2 regions of the Planococcus shenhongbingii genome follow, and region 2 is predicted to be linked to the other one. Evidence: riboswitches for the same ligand, from Rfam matches in the RefSeq annotation. Region 2 holds a riboswitch; the other holds the start of a gene.

Region 1 (3,422 bases), 980 kb from region 2:
ACGCGAAATTACATGGTCGACAATAATCGGCTTGTAATGGTCGTAAACTCCTGCTCCCAAAAACGAAGCATAACGGTTTGAATCAGCATTTTTCGCTGCTAATTGCGCCAATTCTTTTATCAATGAAGATTCGGATTTGGCCGCTTTGATATTGTATTCGCCTTTAAAACGGACTTTTTCAGGAATGTCTGCAAATAATTCATCAATCGACTCGATGCCGATTACGTCCAGCATGTCTTTTTCGTCTTGAGACGTCATGGGTAAATAGCGATGTTTCATAGAATGCGGTCTCCTTTTCAAATAAGATTATTTAACGCGTTTATAAAACGGCGTTTCAACTGTCTTCGCTTTCAGGCGTTTATTGCGGATTTCAATTTCGACTTCAGTTCCGAGTTCAGCAAAATCAGTTGAAACCAGAACCAATCCGATATTTTTCTTAAGTGTCGGTGACTGTGTGCCTGAAGTAACTTCCCCGATCAGTTTGCCATCTGCATAAACCGGATAGCCGTGGCGTGGAATGCCTTTGTCAATCATTTCAATGCCGACAAGCTTGCGGGGCACTCCATTTTCTTTTTGGGCAGCCAATGCTTCTTTCCCGGTAAAGTCGGACTCTTTTTTCAGTTTTACAACAAAATTCAATCCGGCTTCAAGCGGCGTTATATCTTTAGACAATTCTTGCCCGTATAATGCCAAACATGCTTCAAAACGCAAGGTATCGCGTGCTCCGAGACCGCATGGCAAAACGCCGTCTTTTTCGCCTTCAGATAAAATTTTATCCCAAAGAGCGACTGTCGCTTCCAGATTTGCATAAATTTCAAAACCGTCTTCTCCTGTATAGCCGGTCCGTGAAACGATTACTGGATATCCGCCGACTGAAACATCCGTTTTAAAGCGGAAAGCTTTGATCTCAGAAAGGTCTTCTTCAGTCAAACGCTGCAATACCGTTTCTGCCAGAGGTCCTTGAAGAGCTAATAAACCGAATTGATCGGACTGGTTGTCAAGTTGGACATCACCGAATGCGGCATCTTGCATCCATTGAAAATCCTTTTCGATATTAGAGGCGTTAACAACCAGCATATACCGGTCATCACTGATTTTATAGACCAGCAAGTCATCAACAACACCACCATTTTCATAGCACATCGCTGAGTATTGCGCTTGGCCGTCTTTAATTTTGGAAACGTCGTTAGTCACAAGATGCTGCAAAAACTCCAGGCTTCCAGAACCCGTCACCATGATTTCGCCCATATGGGAAACATCAAATAGTCCAGCCTTTGTCCGAACTGCTTCGTGTTCTCCTTTAATGCTTGAAAATTGCACCGGAAGTTCCCATCCGCCGAAGTCGATTGTCTTCCCGCCATACTTCGAGTATGCCTCAAAAAGAGGTGTACGCTGTAATTGCCCTGTCACTTCACTCATTCATTTTCCTCCTCCAATAATCAAATTCCACAAAAAAAAGGACAGAGATTCCCCCTTGAAAGGGAAATCTCTGTCCTGGAACCTGAAAGTTTACCTTTACGGCTTTCCTCTTTGGTAGCTGCACAGCAGCGTTCTCCAGAGATGCGTCCTGCACGAGTCTTTTTGCCTGAGAGATTCATAACATTTCGTTACTTGCTCCTTCGGCGACGCTTTCGCGTTCTCTCCCCGTACAATCATCCGCCCAAATCGAATCATTTGGTCCAAACCGTTATACAGAATAGTATAACTTTGTCTATATCCTAACATTGTTAGGAGGCAAGCGCAATCAATTTTGTTTTGCGTTTGAAGAAGCGAATGTTTTACCTTAAATCGCATTCATCGTTCGCCTTTTAAGCGATTTACTTGGAAAGCGGCATATTGTGTAATTTGCCGCAATGTACGAAATTCCGTACGGATTGTAATGTGGGCAGCAGCTTTATAGTGGCGGTAGCGCGATTTGAACAAAGCTTCAATTTCTTCTCTTGTCGAATTTCTGACAATCGGCCGATTTGCATCTTTGTGGATCCGGCGCCAAATTTCCCTGAAAGGAGCATCCAAAAACAGCACTAGCCCTGTTTCACGCATGATTTTGCAGTTCACTTCACGCAAAGGCACACCGCCGCCTGTAGAAATAATGCAATTATCATGGCCATGGCTTTTCAAAAACTCTGTTTCCAGGTCCCTAAAATAAGCTTCTCCGCATTGCTCAAAAATCTCCGGTATCGTTTTACCGGTCTGCCGGACTATTTCCTTATCCATATCATAGAAGGGCAGTTTCAATAAAAAACTAAGCCTTCTGCCTACTGCACTTTTGCCGCAGCCCATAAATCCGACTAAATATATTCTTTTCATCTTACCACCCAATACTCCCCTACTGCTCAGGCATTTTATTTTGCTCAATTACCATTAGTAGTTGTATCGTAGCATGTCTATGCATATTTTCCAATCCATCGTATGTTTTGTATTGGATCGAATAGACAGCCAATCCATGGGAAAGCAAGAGCAGCGCAGACAAGAAAAAGACGGCGGAACAGGGATACAACGCGCCTTTATTGGACTTAAGGAGGAGTAACCACATACTCCGCCTCCTCTACAATGCCATTTGTGAATTCTGCGCGGACAGACAGCTTCGTCCCCACCAATTCAAAACGGCATTTTTTTAAATTGGTCAGCATGATTTCATGACCTTGCCTGAATTTCTGTTTTCGCACGTAGTATTCAAACGATTCAATATCATATTCCACGCTTTGTTGAAGAATGCGGATCCCTCCTCCGTTATTAATGATTTGAACTGAATCACTGCCTGCCAGATAAGCCTGTAAATCAACGCTGAACAATTGCCATTCCAGAAGTTTGGGGTTTGTTTCTTTTGCAAATGTCAGCATAAAACTGAAAAACAGCACAATAAGCGGCAATAAAATCATCAGCAGCATTAGTTCGAACAGCGAATTCAAAAATGCGAAACCTTTCTCATCGGGCTTTTTTATTCGATGCATATCGTTTCACTTGTTTGTTTGTAATTTTGATAGCTGACACAAAGTTCATCCTTCATTTCCCAGCTGTAAGTGACGCCGTTCACGCGCCGTTCCCCCTGTAAAATATTCAGCGAGTGGATTTCCTTGGCTCCTTCATGCAGCGTTTCATAGGCAATCAGCCGCTCTTTCTTCAAATGGATGGATTGCTGCAATTGCTGCATCACCGGCAGCAAGGTACCGAACAGTATAAATAACATAAACAGGCTCAGCATCGTTTCTGCCCAGGAAAATCCTTGTTCATTCAGAGAAAACCACCCTTCCTTTTCCCAAATGGACAACCATCGACTTGTCTCCTGTACTTGTTGAAAAGTAAATGGTGCCTGAACTTGATACAGAACCGTTGGCCGTAAAATACACGCCATTGATATTGCTCGTTTTTTTGACTTTTACAGACAACGGAATTTTACGGGGAGGCAGCCCCTTCTTGAG
Region 2 (3,422 bases):
GAAAAAAAGACCTGTCATCCGAAAGCGAATGGCAGGTCTTAAATTTTGCTTTAAATTCAGCTTCCCTAGGAGTGGCACAACTCACAAACAATTTAGATTGATGAATAATATAGAAACCCCATACAGAAACAGTGATTTTATAAGGTTATTAATGAGTGTTGTATAAATGGCAGTACATTGTCAAAATCGTGTAGAATTTTTTCTTTGTCTGGGAAGCGACATTACCATGTATATCTTGAAATGTGTTTGATACAGAGACGCTTTTTACTAGTCCAAACCTTTCAAGAAACAGAAGTCGCAGCAAAATCACAGACACTCATTATTTTTCTTTATTTAATATTATTTGTAAGCTATGCAACGCTAGTGACCAGCGATTTAACCTCACACAAAAACGACAGAAAAGGGGAGCATCTGCATCCCTTTTCTGTCGTTTCACCTGTACCATTGATTCTAAGTTATTTTAGGGACCATCTTCTTCGTTGACTTCATACATTACACTTGAGGCCTACGCGAGGTAGGTCATGGACTTAACTTTCCGATACTTTTGGCTGAGTAACGTGTTTTAATTTCGACACTTGGAACTTATACGCTATCATTAGCAAAATAAACCAAACAGGCGTTACGAACAAGGCAACACGCGTATCTTCCGCAAGTGCAAGAACAACAAGAACGAACGCTAGGAAAAGTAGGATTGCATAGTTGGCAATCGGGTAAAGCGGCATTTTAAATTTGCTTGCTTTCGCTAGCGCTGGTCTTGTTTTACGATATTTCATATGGCAGATAACCGTAATTCCCCAAATGAAGATGAAACATACTGTTGAAATACTTGTAATTAGCGTAAATACGCCTTCTGGCATTACATAGTTCAAAATAACAGCAATTAGAATAACGATACTTGAGAAGTACAATGCACCGGCAGGTACTTTACGTTTATTCAGTTTTGCTAAACGTTCAGGTGCAGATTTGTCTTTAGCAAGGGAGTACATCATTCTGCTTGTACTAAACATCGCACTATTACATGCCGAAGCAGCGGATGTTAGGACGATAAAATTGACGATACCCGCAGCTGCAATGATGCCAACCCCTGCGAAAACTTGAACGAATGGGCTTTCCGTAGGCTTGACTGCAGTCCACGGATAAATACTCATAATGATAATCAGGGCACCAATATAGAAGATAATAATCCGAATAGGGATATTATTGATGGCTTTTGGAATAACCTTTTCCGGATCCTTTGTTTCGCCCGCCATCAGGCCAACAAGTTCAATCCCAACAAACGCAAATACAACCATCTGGAAGGAGAGAATGAATCCACTGATGCCATTCGGGAACATCCCACCGTGGCTCCATAGATTTGTGAAACTAGATGGACCTTCACTCGTTGAAAATCCTTTAAGAATCATTACCGATCCAATTACGATTAATCCTAGAATCGCAACGACTTTAATCAATGCGAACCAGAACTCCATTTCACCAAAAAGCTTTACAGTTGCAAGGTTCATAGCTAACAAAACGATTAGCGCAATTAACCCCGGCACCCACTGTGGAATTGCAGGGAACCAATACTGGGCATAGAGACCAACAGCTGTTATATCGGCCATTGCGATTGAAATCCAGCAAAACCAGTAGGTCCAGCCAGTCATGAAAGCTGCCATATTGCCTAAATAATCTTGTACAAAGTCCACAAACGTATTATATTTCAAATTGGATAAGAGTAGTTCTCCAAGTGAGCGCATAATCAAAAAGCAAATAATACCTGTAATCATATAAGCAAATAAAATGGAAGGTCCTGCTAGATGAATAGACTTTCCTGCTCCTAGAAATAATCCGGTTCCGATTGCCCCCCCAATTGCAATAAGTTGTACGTGTCTATTTTTTAGACCTCTTTCCAATTGTTGTTCCTCCATAAAATGTTTCACTCCTTCATTTCCAGGTTAGTCATAACGAGTCTTCTGATCATACTTTCACACTTCTGTCATTTCATAATAAAGCGTTTACATTTTTAATAATTGTAAATACATAATAGACCGCCGATTAACAATACTAATTGGATAAGTAGATTTTCTCATAGACGATGGTGATGTACCCTCCTATTTATAATTCACCACATTTCACCACAAATAAAAGGACAGAGCAAATATAGGTGTTCACCTATACTTCCTCTGTCCTTTTACCTGAGAGTGTAACTCCTTTGGTGGCACATGGCGCTCTCCAGAGACGCGTCCTATTATGGTCCTTTTACCTGAGAGATTGATTCCTGTTTTTCGGAACTTGCTCCTTCGGTGCTAAACAAACCGTTTAGTCTCTCCCATAATATTCATCCGCTACTATTCGATTAATTAATATAATAAACAACAGAAAAGTAAAAGTCTAGTCAATATTCCGAATTTAGTTATTATTCCACCTCATACACACCTATTGAAATATTAAAATGTAAAATTCAACCATACAACATTAAAATTTACCTATGCATTACACGGAATTATGAGATAATAGGACTTAGACTACTTAATGTATGGTTGTACACAAAAAATTATAAAGCGAGGGATCGATATGACACAAAACAATCTTAAACTCGTATTACCGGAGGGTTTACATGTTAAAAGAAGAGAACGATGACTTAATTGTTGACTTCGAACTTGAGGCATTTGCATGTCCGAGTCATGATGCTGCGTTATTATTTGCAAATCGACTTCCCCACCTAACCGCGCTAGAGCTGTTAATGATTCAAAACGGATATGATTTTGAATTAAGGACAGGGGATCCTCGTATTCTCCAGTAATCGGTACCCACTAGCGTTGCATAGCTGTAAAAATACTTACAAATGATAGTATTAGACCTTTAAAGTGTTTGAAAAATGCAAAAAGAGAGCTCCGTCTGTGAAATAATAACTGACGACTAAACCAGTTTTTATCACACAGAAAGGAGACTCCCTATGGGAAGCATAGACCAAAACTTAGTCTTTCGTCAATATTTATCATTGCTGCCGGTTACTAAATTGGCGTGTCCATTGATGAACTACGACGAAAAAAAGTTAACGGATTTTGCCTTGGTAAAAGCATTTATAATAGGCAGCTTATGCGAATGGGACGGCCATCGAGAAATTGCTGAAAATATTCGTTCCAATAAATCATTACAACGGGAATTGGAACTAAATTCTATTAGCTATTCACAAATTAGTCGTCGACTTATTGATATAAATACAGAGCATCTAGTGGATTTACTCGGCCAGCTAACTAAGCGCTACTGGAATTTACAAAGACATGCCGTTGGCATAAATACAAATGTAGGCATCATTCGTATTATCGATGGTACCTATGTTAAGTTGCCCGATAGCGCCTCCAATTGGACGGCTATATCTAAGGTTTCAAGCGGTATAAAATTGCATATTAGAATTGTAGTCGCCTCATCTGATAGTGTGT

The links. Region 2 has a riboswitch for glycine ahead of QWY16_RS03665 (amino acid permease). Riboswitches for the same ligand answer to the same signal wherever they lie in the genome.
Region 1: linked by a shared signal. The riboswitch ahead of gcvT (glycine cleavage system aminomethyltransferase GcvT) and the one ahead of QWY16_RS03665 (amino acid permease) in region 2 are both predicted to bind glycine.

Annotation. Positions count from the first base shown of each region.
Region 1 is NZ_CP129235.1:1,704,765-1,708,186, reverse strand. Features, by position in the region: gene gcvPA (aminomethyl-transferring glycine dehydrogenase subunit GcvPA) at 1-279, opposite strand, end outside; gene gcvT (glycine cleavage system aminomethyltransferase GcvT) at 307-1,419, opposite strand; glycine riboswitch at 1,564-1,656, opposite strand; gene QWY16_RS08515 (shikimate kinase) at 1,795-2,310, opposite strand; gene comGF (competence type IV pilus minor pilin ComGF) at 2,517-2,954, opposite strand; gene QWY16_RS08505 (hypothetical protein) at 2,942-3,190, opposite strand; gene comGD (competence type IV pilus minor pilin ComGD) at 3,231-3,422, opposite strand, start outside.
Region 2 is NZ_CP129235.1:722,048-725,469, reverse strand. Features, by position in the region: gene QWY16_RS03665 (amino acid permease) at 528-1,907, opposite strand; glycine riboswitch at 2,221-2,321, opposite strand; gene QWY16_RS03660 (hypothetical protein) at 2,597-2,782, shown strand; gene QWY16_RS03655 (hypothetical protein) at 2,936-3,422, shown strand, end outside.